DNA from 2 places in the Paenibacillus sp. GCM10027630 genome. Region 2 is predicted to be linked to the other one. Evidence: predicted binding sites of a transcription regulator. Region 2 holds the regulator's gene; the other holds the start of a gene.
The links. The regulator Rex, encoded in region 2, represses fermentation and respiration genes when NADH is low (regulators of the CRP and FNR family bind a similar motif). The targets are predictions, from matches to a motif close to TTGTGAAATATTTCACAA.
Positions count from the first base shown of each region.

Region 1 (8,238 bases), on a different contig from region 2:
GGACAGACCATCCTACAAATGAACTAGATGCTTATGTAGAATTACAGAGTTCGATAACCTCATTCGCCTAGGCTGCCCCCGAAGAAGCGCCCCTCCACAATGTTCTCTCCCTTCAATTGATGAAAATGAATCTAGTAAAATGACGGACACCTATTACAAAATAACAGTTGAATGTAAAGTGAAGGTCACATAGATATTAAATTTATGTTAAATAACAGATTAATTGACCATCGGTACTAGAAAAAGATAGTACTTCTGAAAATCCTATAAGAGACGTAAGATGAAATCAAGAAATATTTCCCATAACCCAAAAGGAGTGCAAGCTATATGAAAAAGAACTTCTATAAAAGAAGAAATACACCCGCTTATACATTCATGGCCTGGGGTGCATTCACAATTGCCGCGATGTTTTACTTTATCGGTATATGGACTCTGGATCAAATTTTATCGGTAAAAGGCTACTATGCCGTGTGTGGAGTACTGATCATTATAAGCGCCTTCGTGCTGCAGAAGGTGATTCGTGATAATGACGAAGATCATTTCATCAGAGAACATGATTACACGCATCGCATGAGAAATACACCTGCCTTCACCTTCATGGCTTGGGGCGGCTTCATCCTGGGTATCCTGTTCGAATATGTCGGGTTATACAATCTGGAGGAGCCTCTGTATGTCAAAGGCTATTACGCTATCGGAGCAGCATTCTTGATAGTGTCGTGTTTGGTATTGCAAAAAACAATCCGTGATAATGAAGAGGATAAGATAAATCATCCTGAGTTGGAATCTGATCCTGCTTAGCATGCTGCAACAAAAATAAGCAAAGTCGACACAACCGTGATAGTGTTGACTTTGCTTACTCGTTTTCGTCTCTATTTGCGAAAAGATATCCCATTACTCTTGGTTATTATCTGCATAAACAGCCATAGCATCCCGCATAAATTGGGCTAATCCCTCACCAAAGGCGTCGATGTTTTGAGTGAAACGTTCATCATCAACATACAATTGACCTAATCCCCTGAATGCATCCAGTGAGTAGCTGCCCATTTTGTTTAACAGAACATACCATTCCTCAATGGCTGCTTGTGACTCTGCGGAATCAGGCAATCCATTGCGAAGCGGAGCCAGCTTTTTGTAGATCGCATTCATTGTTTCAGGCAACGCCTTTTGCTCTTCCTTTGACATGTTTCCCAGTTTGAGATTTGCCTGGTCAACAGCTTCATCTCCCCAACGTTCACGCGCTTCCTGCTCATAAGGATTATGGCTAAAATCAAAGCCTTCGAATTTTTCTTTGTTGGTCATTTGAATTTCTCCTTTAATATGTTGTATGGTTTTTTCAATGGTTCCGATCATGGTATCGAGCTGACTGCGTTTCTCTAGCAACAAGCTGTGGTGAAGCTCTAGTGCTTCCTTTCGATCAAATGAAGGGCTGTTAATAATTTCTTTAATCTTTTTTAAAGGAAATCCAAGCTCTCTAAAAAATAAAATTTGCTGTAAAATTTCAAGATTGTCATTCGAGTAAAGTCGATAACCTGAATCTGTCGTCTCAACCGGGACTAATAAGCCGATTTCATCATAATGATGCAAGGTACGCACGCTAATACCAACTAAATCAGCAACCTCTTTCACCTTCATTGTCCTGTTCGACCTCCTTTCAATAATCACTATAAAGTATAACGTAACGTAAGAGTCAATCAAAAAATCATGAAAAAACGGCGCTGATCTCCTTGTGAGATTAACGCCGTTTCACGGTATAGCCAAGTGTACTAATAATAAATATTAGTATGCAAGAGCAAACAAACCGTTGATATGTGTAAGGTAGCGCGCATTGCTCGCTTTTTTCATCAATGAAGCAGGCAATCCTTTAAGCTCGATACCACTTCCGCCGATAGAACCAATGCCGTCTTTACGGCCCAGGCTCGCCAAGGTACCCGAGAATACCGGATTGAAGCCTTCCATTGGGCTACCTTTGAAATTAGCTGCGATATTGGCTCCGGTAAGCTCACCCATCTGCCATGCAAGCTGTGCAGTAGGAGGATAAGGGCGACCTTCAGCTCCAAATACAACGGCACAGTCACCGGCAAGGAATACATCAGGATGGGAAACGGATTGCATGAATTCGTTAACCGTTGCACGTCCTCTATTGACTTCAACGCCGCAATTGGCAACAAGCGTGCTACCTTGTACGCCGCCAGTCCATACCAAGGTGCTAGTGTCAATCGTTCTGCCGTCCTTAAGGCTTACCGTTGGACCATTCACTTCAGTAATGGCTAGACCAGTCAAGAACTGTACGCCGCGCTTCTCTAAGCTCGTAGTCGCACGCTCAATCAAATCGGCCGAGAAGATCGGCAGGATGCTTGGCATTGCTTCTACAAGATATAGGGACACATCCGCAAAATCTACACCATTCTTACGGCAAATACCCGGCAATTCGTCCGCAAGCTCACCAACAAGCTCAACGCCTGTCAGGCCGCCGCCACCGATGACGAAAGTTGCATCCGCTTTGTTTTTGGTTTTGCTGTATTGGCTGATTCTTTCTTCAACATGCTTGTAAATCCGGTTCGCATCTATAACGGACTTCAGAGTAAAGCTGTTCTCTTGAAGACCAGGAATGCCAAAGTAATTAGTTTCGCTGCCCAGAGCCAGCACCAATGCATCATAATCAAACGTTCTGCCGTCTGACAACAATACTTTGCGGCCTTCGACATCGATATTTTCAACAGTACCGATTTTCAAATCGATATTTTTGCCTTTTAGCAATTTTTCCAATGGCAGAGCAACTGCCTTCTCATCAACATTACCCGCAGCCAGACGATGCAGCTCAGTAATAATCTGATGCGATCCAACACGGTTAATTACTGTAATGGTTGCTTCTTCTACAGTTAAGTTGGCACGAGCGGAAAGAGCACTTAACAAGCCGCCATAGCCGCCACCTAAAATTAAAATATGTTTACTCACGTTTATCCTCCGTTCCTTTGACAGGTTAATTTAGTCTTGTTTTTTTCTTTCGCCCAAAATATCGAGGTAAGCTTGTCCAAAACGAAGCATACGCTGCAATTCCGGATCCTTCAGCAGCTTCATCATGCCAAATAAGCCAATCGTTGCTTCGCTTTGCTCCGCGCGATCATTGGCCTCTATAGCGGCAGATGCATAACCTCTCACTTTTTCCTCAAGAGGCTTCACAACTTCTTGGATTCCGCCTACCATATCTTGAATAAGTACCCGGTCTGTCGCTACCTTTTGCGCCAAGTCATAAGTCTTCGTAAGCAGTGCCATCATTTCAGCAAGCTTCGGAAGTTGGTCGACCAGCATAGTTAACGCTTCCTGCACCTCTGGTTTTAACAATTGATCCAACACATCCGGCTTCATGATTCCTTGTACCGCGGAAGCTTCTTCAACAGATCTCTGAGCAGTTGTTTGTGACATTTCTACTTTCTCCTCCTTAATTCATATGCTTTATACCAGCTCGCAGCGTAAAATTGACAGTCCCTATCCTTATTAAAAATAAATAAACTAGTATTTATTATTTCGCCTTAGTGAAATTCTTCACATAGAAATTAGAGTTTGTCCTATCTAAGCTGCTGCGAACGAGTAGTAGTTTGAGACTCTATTGTACTCCCAAATGCTGCTTGCAACAAGCCGTTTATTAAATAAAATGTCTAAAAATATCACATAAATTGCATCCTCATTGTTATGCTTTGCATTTTTATCCGGAAGCATACTTCGTAACAATTTCAAAATATATGGAAACGCAGCAGCTCAGAAAATAAAGATGTTGTTTTTTTGCTATTTTCCATGCTTTTTTAATGATATCTTTTGTTTGAAAGCTTTAGAAACAACAGTATAATGATACTATTACGTCCAAGCTGCCAGGGTACAATCAGACTAATGAATTAGAGGGATTGCAATATGGATGAAAAAGACTGTAAAGTGCTGCTCATTATATTTGAAGAACAGAATTTGTCCAAAGCTGCGGAACGTCTCTACATTACCCAACCGGCCTTAACCTATAGAATCAGACAGCTGGAAAAGCAATTTCAAATGCAGATTGTGCAAAAAACAGGAAAGAATATCAAATTCACTTCTGAAGGCAAACAACTGGTCGACTATGCAAGAAAATCGTTACAGGAAGAGCAGCGGTTTAAAGAGTTAATTATTAATTTGAAAAGTGAAATTCAAGGAACGCTAAGGCTTGGAGCGTCGGGTCATTTTACGCAGTATAAGCTCGCGCCGATCCTTCAGCAGTTTATGGAGCAGCATCCGAAAATACAAATCGTTCTTAACACCACTACGAATCAAGAGATCTTTCAGGCGCTCGAGAACGGCAGTGTTCATGTTGGCATCGTAAGAGGAGAGTTCAACTGGATTGATCAGAAATATTTAATCAGTGAAGATCCTTTTTATATCATATCAAAAAAAGAAATCGAGCTGGATCATCTCCCAGTATTGCATCGAATTAATTACCGTCCCAGTACGCTCCCTCTGAATAAATTCGGTTACAAGCCAGATACCTATCTAATGGAAGTAATCGAAGGATGGTGGAAGGACCGATTTAACATTCCGCCATTAATTACGATAAACGTCAATAATTATGAAACTTGCAAGCAGCTTGTCAAGCACGGGCTTGGTTATTCTATCGTACCTCAAATCTGCTTGAATTCGGAGGATTCCTTCTATAAATACCCGATGATTTTTCAAAACGGGCAGCCTCTGGTAAGAAAAACGTGGCTTATTTACAAAGAATCCTCTCTGGAATTAAATTTAGTGAATGAATTTGTGAATTATATCAAATCTTCAAACTTGCACCGGTCCGTATATTAGGAAAACCGTCCGGAACACCGGACGGTCCTTTATGTGCGAATCCATACAATTGTGCGTTGGGAGGGAATCGGGTGTGAGATTCCGGCCGCTCTTGAAGTCCTGTTCCTTGAATTGTAGGCTTGCAGCGGTAGGAACACCAGCTTCAAAGGCGGACGCTAACGCTCCTCCATCCCACACCCATTCCCTCTCTTGTTCTACTCTCTGCTTTCTTGCTCCTTCTTCATCCCTATCCGATCTTTCAACCGGTATTCATATCCATGTACTCCCTTTACTGCAAGCTTCTATGCTGTAAAGGGAGTTCTCCCATGGGGAAGGGAACATTATAAACCCTCTCATCGATCGTGCTAATATCTTTGGGTTCGCTCCCACTCGCTCGCGGAACGTCATGCCGCTATTTGTCCTACACCCCCTCGATTTCATAAATTCACGGAACTACGATGCGTTATTTCGTCTCAAAATAGGCTGAATGCCTCATTTTAAGCAAATAAGGGATCCTCCTTCCGTTTCACTTGAATGATCACGTGTGCACTACAAAATAACGTATCCCTGTTCCTCTACCTGTCGATTTAGAGAGAATAGGGGAAGGAATTCGCAGTCAACCCTATTTGCCCAACATTCGGTTAACCCACTTATCGATCAATTAGAAAGGATACCCCTACAAAGCTTTAGTACTGTAAAGATTTTAATCATTCTATAATCTTAAAATAGAAAGCAAAAAGACCGAAGAATAATTAAATTCTTCAGTCTTTTTGCTGTTCTTATAAATTTTGAAGAAAGGCTTCCTTAGCGTTCTGAAACTCTTCTTTTACTTCTTGAAGAAGGCTTGGATTCTCAATTAAATCAAAAGCCGTTCCGGCAATAGATTTGGCCGCTAGGATTACAGCGTTATGGCCTGCCTCGCTCGTTCCGGCTTCTACCCATTCCGTAGAATGGCTGGAGGTGCCGAATGGAACAAAAGCTACGCGAAGGCAAGCACCAGGTACAAGGTAAGTTACATTGCCGAAATCAGTAGAACCTGTGCTTGAGCGCGGAGGAGATATTTCTTTAATTCCGGCTTCCTCCGCATTTCTCAACAGGAGCTGGTTCAATTTATCGACATTGACCTTGTTCTCGCATTTTTTCACCTGGTTAATCGTTAGCTTGCTTCCCGTCGCCAGAGCTGCACCTCGCGCTGCATTGTACACCCGCTCCAACACCGTATCCAAATACGGACGATCTGCAGCCCGCACATAGAACTGTGCTACAGCCAGATCAGGGACGATATTGGCCGCGACTCCTCCGTTCGTAATGACTCCGTGCATCTTCACATCAGGACGAACATGCTCACGCAAGTATTCAATGGCATTGAAGGTCATTAGAATACCGTCCAGAGCGCTAATTCCTTTCTCCGGGGCTACAGCAGCATGAGCAGCCTTGCCCTCAAAGACGAAATCAATTAAATTCATTGCGAGCGATTTACCGTCCACTGTTGTACGGTCGCCTCCATGCATCATTAAAGCAACATCAAGATCGTCAAACAGACCGGCTTTGATCATGGGCAATTTGCCGCTGGTCGTTTCCTCCGCCGGGGTACCGTACACAAGTATTGTTGCAGGCATATCACCCAAATTTTGCGATAATGCAATCGCCGCTCCTATTATAGAGGAGGCTTGCAGGTTATGCCCGCATCCATGGCCTAATCCTGGCAAGGCATCATATTCACACAGCAGACCAATTCTTGGTCCGCCTCCTTTATGGGTATAAGTTGCAATAAAGGCCGTTGGTAAAGCTGCCACGCCCTGCTCGACATGGAAATGATGAGCGGCTAAGGTGCGAGTTAACAGCTCTACCGCTTTAAATTCATTGTTCCCTAGCTCGGGATTATCATGAATGAAATCATTAATATCGATTATTGAGTCCCGCAGGTTATCAACTGAAGCATATATAGGTTGTTTGGACTTACTCACATGCACTACCTCCAAAAAAAACATTCTATATTAATTATATAAATGACAGGCAACGAATTGGCCGTTTACTTCCTTTAAAGCAGGTTTATCCGTTCGGCAAATGGCCATGCATTCGCTGCACCGTGGATGGAATGTACAACCGGAAGGCGGATTCGCCGGGCTAGGCACATCTCCTTGCAATACGATTCTTTCCTTCTTGATCAGAGGATTTGGAATGGGCACAGCAGACAGTAAAGCTTTGGTATACGGATGCTTCGGATTGCTAAAAAGCTCATTTTTATCCGAAAGCTCGACAATTCTGCCTAAATACATGACACCAATCCTGTCGCTGATATGCTTAACCACGCTCAAATCATGGGCAATGAATAAATAGGTTAATTGAAATTGCTCCTGCAAATCTTGAAGCAAATTAATAACCTGGGATTGAATGGACACATCCAGCGCAGATACCGGCTCATCGGCTACAATGAGCTTGGGCTTCAACGCCAGAGCCCTTGCAATCCCTATGCGCTGACGTTGTCCGCCGCTAAATTCATGAGCATAACGTTTGGCATGGTAGCTGCTTAAACCTACAACATTCAACAGCTCTTCAACCTGCCGGTCCACTTCTTTCCCATGGGCAATGCCATGAATTTTTAGTGGCTCCGCAATAATGTCCCCTACAGTCAGACGCGGATCGAGAGATGCATAAGGATCCTGGAAAATGATTTGCAAATCTTTGCGCAGCTTTCTTAATTCCCCGGAACTCATACCCACGAGGTTTTTTCCCTCATAGAGCACTTCTCCCTCGGTAGGTTGAAGAAGCTGAAGAAGCGTTCTCCCTGTAGTCGATTTACCACAGCCGCTTTCGCCCACCAACCCAAGCGTTTCACCTTTATAAATATTGAAATCAAGTCCGTCAACCGCTTTGACATGATTGACAGTTCGACTGAAAAGCCCCTTTTTAATAGGAAAATATTTTTTTAAGTTTCTTACTTCAATTAGCGGTTTTGTCATTACGGGTCTCCCCCTGATGGTATGAATGAAGCCAGCAACGGCTGTAATGTCCTGTTTCGACTTCTTCCAGCTGTGGAGCATCTTGCCTGCACTTGTCCATGGCAAATTCGCATCTGGGGGCAAACGAACAGCCTTGCCGTAAGCTGCCTGGAATCGGCACATTTCCTTTGATGGAATACAGCCTCTTTTCTTCCGAGTCCAGCGTAGGGATCGATTTCATCAAACCTTGGGTGTAAGGATGCTTGGGATTGGTAAAAATAGTGATGACATCCCCCTCTTCCACCACCTTGCCGCTGTACATAACTACAACACGGTCACACATTTCAGCTACAACGCCTAAATCATGGGTAATCATCATGATCGCCGTATTTTGCTCCGCTCTTAATTTTCTCATCAAATCCAGGATCTGTGCTTGAATGGTTACATCCAATGCCGTAGTTGGTTCATCCGCAATTAACAGCTTAGGCTGGCAGGACAT
Region 1 covers NZ_JBHTGY010000029.1:62,244-70,481, forward strand. Annotated here, with positions in the region: partial or broken gene ACFQ0C_RS13115 (YiaA/YiaB family inner membrane protein) at 328-540, shown strand; gene ACFQ0C_RS13120 (YiaA/YiaB family inner membrane protein) at 571-798, shown strand; gene ACFQ0C_RS13125 (MerR family transcriptional regulator) at 892-1,632, opposite strand; gene ACFQ0C_RS13130 (NAD(P)/FAD-dependent oxidoreductase) at 1,777-2,955, opposite strand; gene ACFQ0C_RS13135 (DUF1641 domain-containing protein) at 2,986-3,423, opposite strand; gene ACFQ0C_RS13140 (LysR family transcriptional regulator) at 3,907-4,818, shown strand; gene ACFQ0C_RS13145 (M20 family metallopeptidase) at 5,577-6,764, opposite strand; gene ACFQ0C_RS13150 (ABC transporter ATP-binding protein) at 6,795-7,760, opposite strand; gene ACFQ0C_RS13155 (ABC transporter ATP-binding protein) at 7,741-8,238, opposite strand, start outside.
Region 1: the regulator Rex is predicted to act here: its motif matches at 3,532-3,549, upstream of ACFQ0C_RS13135 (DUF1641 domain-containing protein).

Region 2 (8,238 bases):
TCTTAATACTTTAGCTTCCGGCTGCCTTCCCAATACAAGCTGTTCGGCTTGTTCAGCAGTGATTCCATCAACAGCCATCTGCGTGTATATACTTTCTTTACCTACCCAAACAATAAGGCTTTGACCGATCTTATCCTCACCAAAAATGATAGTATACGGCTGATCACTCACAAAGCTTTCAACTTTATTGGCTTTAGTCAAAATTGTTTTCTGATAGGCAGTCTCCACGGCATTACGTTGAACCTTCCACTCATCTTCTTGAACCATGTTAAAAAAACGGATACTAAAAAAGACGAGAAGCGATAATACTATTACCGCGGCAGCTATAATTTTATATTTCACGGGATGCAGCCCTCCTCCCCGTTTCAGTTCACCATCTTATGCTTGTCCAACCAAACGCTCGAAGCACTGCTGTGCTTCAAACAGCACTTTTTCTTCATCTAATGTCAGACACTCACCATTTTTAACGAGCATTTTTCCATCGACCCATACATCAACTACATCTTTGGCAGATGCTGAATAAATAGCATGGGAAATGAAATTCGTTTTCGGGAAAAAGTGAGGCTGATCGATATTCAATGCAATGAAATCAGCTTTCATTCCCGCTTGCAGCGCGCCAACATCTTCTAGCCAAATCGATCTGGCACCATCCAACGTCCCCATACGCAGCGCCGAATCAGCCGGAACGGCAACCGGATCACCGGAAACCCCTTTATGAATCAAGGCAGCAAGCCTCATTTCCTCGAACATATCCAGGTTATTGTTGCTTGCAGGACCATCTGTTCCAAGAGAAACCATAATTCCCTTGCGCTGCAGCTCCGGTATCCGCGCCACACCACTAGCCAGCTTTAAGTTGCTGCCCGGGTTGTGAGAAACACGAACGTCATACTGCTTTAATATATCTATTTCTTCATCAGTCAAATGAACAGCATGGGCAACCAGTGCAGGTCTGGAAAAAACACCTAGCTTGGCCAAATGAGCAACAGGTCTTGCCCCGTACTGATCTACATTATCTTGAACCTCACGTGCTGTTTCGGACATATGCGTATGGATTGGAAGCTGCAGATCATGAGCAACCTGTACAATCTTTTCTATATAATCAGGCGGGCATGTATAGGGAGCATGCGGCGACATCATCGTAGTGATACGTCCGTCAGCTTTACCATGCCAGTCAAGAGCAAACTGCTTTGCTTCGCTTAGCTTGGCCGTTTGAACGTCTGGCGGGCACAATCCTATAACTCCGCGAGTTAGGACTGCACGCATCCCGCTTTCTTCCACCGCTTTGGCTACTTCATTCATGTGATCGTACATATCAACAAAAGTAGTCGTTCCACCTTTAAGCATTTCTATAATAGATAGCAGCGATCCCCACCGAACATCATGTGCCGTAAATTTGCCTTCCATCGGCCACATTTTCTCCTGAAGCCAAACCTGCAGCGCCAAATCATCCCCATAGCCGCGAAGCAAAGACATGGCTGCATGATTATGAGTGTTAACTAAACCCGGCATATACAGCTTCTTAGAACCATCAATTTGTTCGTCATAATAATCAAGAGGCTGCGGAGCATTTTTACCTATATATGTAATCTGATTATTTTCTACAACCATACATCCTTGAAGTACAGGATTTTGCTCGTCCATTGTAATAAAAGTACCATTAGTAATAATCCATTTTTTCATTATTTCACATATCCCTTCGCGCGCATTAATAACCAAATTTAACTGTACAACTTCAATCCACAGAAATCAAGTAACATTAGCTAATGCAACCTTGCTTACATTACATTTTTACACTTTGATGAACATATTCTAAATTGGATAAACTATGATTGCAATCCATCTGTCTATTGTGTTATTTTTAATTTTGTGTTAATTTTTCTCGGCAAAATTCTACATATTACAAGAATATTGTTAACTTATTGTTAAAATACACAATCGAGGAGGCTGCTTCATGCTTTTTGCAAAAAAAAATGACACTGACTTTTTGCTGCTGCTGATTAAAGCATCGGAAAATACGCTACATGCTGCACAAATGTTTCGTAATGCCATCATGGGAGATCAACCGCCCGCTACGTTTTACCCGCAGCTGAAAGATTTGGAGCATAAAGGAGATCAGATTACGCACCAAATTTTTAAAGGTCTTAACAAAGTATTCATCACCCCGCTAGACCGCGAGGATATTATGGAGCTTGCCTCAAAGGTCGATGATGTAATTGACGGCATTGAAGCCACGATTGCCCGTTTTGACTATTTGAATATCTCCGAGAGCGATAAGTATATGAAAGAATTCTCCGCGGTTATTGTAGCAAGCTGCCAGCACATCCTCGATGCTTTCAAGCTGCTTTCCAAGAAAAAGTACATGCAAATGACCGAGCACACGGTTCAAATCAACAGCCTCGAAAACGAAGCCGATCGTCTAATGAGGGAAGGCATCAGAGAAATATTTCTAAACCCTAAAGATCCATATCATGATTTTAAGCTGAAAGAGCTTTATGAACGTATGGAGCAAACAACAGATGCCTGTGAAGATGTTGCAAATATACTGGAAAGCGTAGTATTGCGTTATTCGTAAGCAGTCGTCCATATTTGGTAGGAGGAGACTATGTTAACCTTATTGTTGATCATTGTTGGACTGGCGCTGCTGTTTGACTTTATTAACGGCTTTCACGATACAGCCAATGCCATTGCCACCTCAATTTCTACCCGAGCGCTAACTCCAAGAGTTGCTGTCTTTTATGCGGCGATTTTGAATTTCGTTGGCGCATTCTTATCTTCAGAGGTAGCCAAAACCGTCGGTGGAAAAGTAGCCAATCCGGCCGAAATTGAGAATGGTGTACCCATACTTATTGCCGCACTTTTGTCCGCTATTATTTGGAATCTAGTGACTTGGTATTTCGGAATCCCTTCTTCTTCCTCTCATACTTTGATCGGATCTTTAGCTGGTAGTGTTATAGCTGGAGCCGGGACAGCGGCACTCAATTGGAGTGGTTTCAGAGAAATTATTCTAATTTTGGTTTTATCTCCAATAGTTGCTTTTGGAACAGGTTTTATCATCATGTGGATTATTCGTCAGCTTATCATTGTAGGCGGCAATCATTCACGATCCAAGCTCAATAGAACCTTCCGATTTTTTCAAATTATTTCTGCCGGGTTACTATCCATATCCCACGGAGGGAACGATGCTCAAAAAGCGATGGGAATCATGGTTTTTGCTCTCGTCACTTTAGGCTATCAAACCACCATGGATGTCCCCTTATGGGTTAAAATAAGCGCCGCTATAGCTATGGGGTTAGGCACATCGATAGGCGGTATGCGAATCATTAAAACAATGAGTAAAAAACTGATCAAGATCGAACCTATTAACGGCTTCGCTTCTGATTTAAACTCATCCATAGTTATTCAAGTTTCTACCCATATGGGAATGCCTTTATCCACTACTCATGTAATCTCATCATCCATTATTGGTACCGGATCTGTTATGAGATTCCATGATGTGAAATGGGCGACGGTTACGAAAATGGTTATGACCTGGATCATTACAATTCCAATTAGTATGGTTGTTGCTTTTCTGCTTTACAAAGTCGTATTCCTATTCTTTTAGAGTAATAGTGAACATAAAAAGAACGTCAGGAGCTCCTGACGTTCTTTTTATGTCTAATAATCCATACTGTTGACTATTCATCCAAATAATACGCCAAGCTTTGCAGCTCAGTAGTAAAATCAGCGTGATGCACGCGCACCTCACTCGGAACTTTTATAATAATCGGAGCAAAATTTAAAATAGCTTCTACTCCGCCTTCAACAAACTGGTTTGCAACATTCTGGGCTTCTGCTGCAGGCACTGTAATAATTCCAATCCGAATGTTCAAGCCTTGTATAGTTTCTTTAAGCTCCTTCATCGGCTTTACTTTCAAATGATTGATTGACTCCCCTACCTTGCTCTGAAGCTCATCAAAAATAGCGACAATTTTCATATTATCCTTAAGATAAGCATTATAATTGCAGAGCGCTCGGCCTAAATTCCCGGCACCAACCAATACAACTGGGATCACCTTGTCAATTTTAAGAATTTGGCGGATTTTCTCGATCAAATAATCTACATCATAACCAATGCCCTTTTTGCCAAATTCACCGAAATAGGCAAGGTCTTTGCGTATTTGCGCCGGATTTAAATCAAGCTTAATACCTAGATCCTGGGATGAAACAGTATGCACATTTTTCTTGCTCAGCTCGTTAAGGAAGCGCAAATAAATCGGCAGTCTGCGGACAACTGCTTCCGATATTTTTAATGTTTTCATATATCGCTTTCCCCCATCCACTGCTTGATTCTCGGAACTAATTGACTTGTAGGCATATGTTCTATTTTGGGACCTGGCAGAGAGTATAGAAAATACTTGCCATAGGTCGTATCAATTACCCTCGTATCGTATATGATAACTATGCCTCTGTCTTTCGCCGTTCTTACGAGACGGCCAAAACCTTGCTTAAAGCGAATAACCGCTTGAGGCACCGATAGCTTCATAAAGGGATTATGACCCAGCTTCTTCAAATTCTCAGTTTTCGCTTCAACAAGCGGATGGTTGGGAGGTTGAAAAGGCAAACGTACAATAGCCAGACAGCTCAATGCTTCCCCCGGAATATCCACTCCTTCCCAAAAGCTGCTAGTACCAAGTAAAATGCTCGCGGGACTGCTTTGAAAAAGCCTTGTCAGCTTGCTGCGATTACTGCTGTCTACTCCCTGCCCAAGCACTTGGATGCCAAATGGACTTAGCTTATCTTTCAATGCAGTATGTGCCAGCTTTAGCATCCTGTTTGAGGTGAACAGCACCAGCATACGTCCCTTCATTTCCAAAGCTACCTCAGCGAGAGACATACTCAGATGGTCCATAAATATTTTTTCGCCGTTATTGCCGCGTATGCTTGGAAAATCTCTTGGGATGGCGACAAGTGCCTGCTGCCGATAATTAAACGGGGATGGAAGCTGAACCGTCTTCAGCTTGCTCTCATCTTCTTTAGTTTCCAAGCCTAGCTGCTCACATGTATAATCAAATGATTTGCCAACCGACAAGGTTGCTGAAGTCAGAATGACACTATCTTTTATACCAAAGAAAGATTGCTGCAGCATGGAGCTTACATCAATAGGTACACTTACCAGCTGAAGCGACTTGCTTTTACCATTCCCCGCTTCAATCCAATACACATAATTATCGTCGGGCATGGTCATAAAAAAATGTAAATTATCACGGTGGCGGTACATTTCCTTGAGAGTTCCGTTTAAATCGGTTAATATCCCTTGAATGTCCAACTCATCTTGCATTTCTTTCATCTCATTAAACAGCTTTTCCAGCCTCTTTATAACTTCATTCATATGAATGAAAATATTATCCTCAAGCACCAGAAGTTTGTCCCAACCGTTGGGTGTTTCATCTTTTTTAACCCGGTACACTAGCTGGCCGGCTTCGGATTGCGAAGGGTCAGAGCGAGTTACTACCAGCTGATACAGCAGCTCAGCCAGCTCATCCCACTCTTCTTTAATTTGCAGCAGTTTAGGCGTTACTTCATCTATTGATTGACACCAGGTCTGTATTTGATCCTTCTCGTGCTTTTGCAGCTTTAAGCGAAGCAGCGGTAATTGACCGCTCCTGCTATCCTTAAACAACCACCAAAGGGTACTCAAGAAAGCTCCGTAATAAAGCTCTATACCCAGATGCTTGCTAGCAACTTCTTCAAAATGATGAGCTTCATCGATTACAAGATGCTTGTAGCTAGGCAGAAGCCTGTTCTCCGCTTTCATATCAGTAAATAACAAAGAGTGATTCGTAATAATGACGTCTGCTGTATTTGATTGATGCCTTGCACGATGGTAGAAGCATTTCTTAAACCAGGGACAAGCCCTGTTTAAACAAGAATCCGTATCACTTGCAACAGAATGCCAAAACTGCACACCTTTATTTCCAAAATGCAGCTCCTCATCGTCCCCATGCTTCGTTTCACTAAGCCATACCAGCATTTGTCCTGCTGACAGCCGATCATCTTTACCATTCTCAAAGTCCTGAACATTCATCTTCTGCTCAAATTTACGCAAGCATAAATAATGGCTTCTGCCTTTAAGCACTGCAGCCTGAAATCCTACAGGAAATAAATCCTCCAGAAGCGGAATATCTCTTTCACGAATCTGCTCCTGCAAGTTGATTGTATGGGTACTTACTATTATTTTCTTATCTTGTTTAAGGCCATAATATAAAGAAGGGATTAAATAACCAAGCGATTTACCGGTACCTGTTCCCGCTTCAATCATGAGATGCTGGCCCTGCTGGAAAGCAGCCTCTACTTCCTCGAGCATACGAACCTGAGCTTCACGATCCTCGTAAGACTCAAAGCGCTGCTTTAACGCTTGCTTCAGCTCATCGTAGAATAATGCAAAGGTGTCCGGCAATCCCTTAACATCCTGTTCACTACGAATTGGCTCATCCTCTCCCCAATCGTCAACATTGATAGCAAATTGCCGAAAATAGTGAGCAGTATCGGAATCAATGGTTGTGAACATTTCCTTATACGCTTTCATCTCTTGGATAAACCAGCCGAAGTCAGTCGTTACTTCATCAAAAATCAATGACAACCTCTGCAGCGTTAACAAAGGTAATGCTTGAAATTTCTGAAGACACTTAATCCAAATTAAGGCTGTTACTTCTGCGTCGCTGTCTGCTTGATGTGGACGTTCGTGCTCAATACCGAAGGCAAGGCACACCATACTAAGCTGTAAGCTCGATAATGACGGGTAGAGTACCTTCAGCGTGTCCATGGTGTCTAACACTTTGCCATCAAACGGAAAATAGCCTTCCTCGTCTAAAGCCCTCTGCAAAAAACCTAAATCAAAAGCAATGTTATGGCCGACGAGCACACAATCTTGAAGCAAAGGCACCATGTTTCCCATAACGCTATCAAGCTCTGGCGCATCTGCAACCATACTATCGTCAATTCCAGTCAATGCAGTTATAGAAGAAGGTATACCGATCCCGGGATTTACCAAGGAGGTATACCTGTCAATGATGTAATCATCCTGTATAATGACGAGGCCAACCTGAATAATGCGATCCGTAGACTGGCTCCCGGTCGTTTCAAAATCCAAAACCGCGAATTTCATTACCCTTATGTCAATCCCTTCATTCCCAATTTCTTTCTAAGCATACCAATACTCATGGGAAAAGGGAATAGTAAACTTACTGCTAGAATTTCTAAAAAACGACTAATTTCTTGCAGGATGCTGTAGAAAATACAGCTTTCCTTTTACTTCGGAGCATAAACCCATTTCCATTAGTGGCTCAACACTGGATGGATCCGAATGATGTGCCATGGCAAAATATTCGAATGCTTTATCCATATTCTGATATTGAATTTGAATACAGCCCATTGCGCTATAGGAAATAGCTCTCATACGATTATTTTCTGTTACTTGGGATAAGAAATGGAACTGATTGTAGCTTTCGGATATTTCTCCCTTTTGCAAGTAACTCATTGCCAAGTAGATCCTCGCTAATGTAAACTCCGGCTGCTTGTTAACAATTGCTTTAAACTCTCTAATTGCTTCTTCATACATCAAGAGCTTATAGAAGCCCTGACCTTTTAAAAAGGCATCTGAACGTTTCCCAGCCAATTCCGGATCCAATAAATCATTGACCGACACTGGCTGGTGCAATTGGTAAAAGGCTGCAAGCTTTTCTTCAAACAAAAGCCACTCTTCAATATACGTGTCGCTCATAGCCTTCAACGTGTGAAGCTTTTCTTGCAGCTCTTTTCTTTGGGAACCGGACGCAGCTGCGAACTGATCATTCACTTCGTCGAGCATTTCATTCATGGAGGCAAATAGTTGTTTGAACATAATGATTGCATCCCACCTTAACGTTGAGCATACTTTCATTTTTTGTTTCGGCGGCCTTTTTCATGCGTCACATGACGGTGGAATGAATTTCTTCTTTTAGAACACTTATAATTCGGTTGTTTTCGCCCATAATTGCTATTTGAGGTTGATGCTTTCTTGCGTCTTCATCCGTCATCATCGCATAAGATAAAATAATTACGGTATCTCCAACATGAACCATTCTGGCCGCCGCACCATTCAAACAAATAACTCCTGATCCACGGGGACCCGGGATAATGTAGGTTTCAAATCGGGCACCATTGTTATTATTGACAATCTGTACCTTCTCATTGGGCAGCATATCTAACAGCTCAATAAGC
Region 2 covers NZ_JBHTGY010000058.1:10,513-18,750, forward strand. Annotated here, with positions in the region: gene ACFQ0C_RS29015 (cell wall elongation regulator TseB-like domain-containing protein) at 1-342, opposite strand, end outside; gene ACFQ0C_RS29020 (amidohydrolase) at 379-1,680, opposite strand; gene ACFQ0C_RS29025 (DUF47 domain-containing protein) at 1,952-2,572, shown strand; gene ACFQ0C_RS29030 (inorganic phosphate transporter) at 2,603-3,601, shown strand; gene ACFQ0C_RS29035 (redox-sensing transcriptional repressor Rex) at 3,675-4,298, opposite strand; gene dinG (ATP-dependent DNA helicase DinG) at 4,295-7,144, opposite strand; gene ACFQ0C_RS29045 (tetratricopeptide repeat protein) at 7,247-7,879, opposite strand; gene panD (aspartate 1-decarboxylase) at 7,947-8,238, opposite strand, start outside.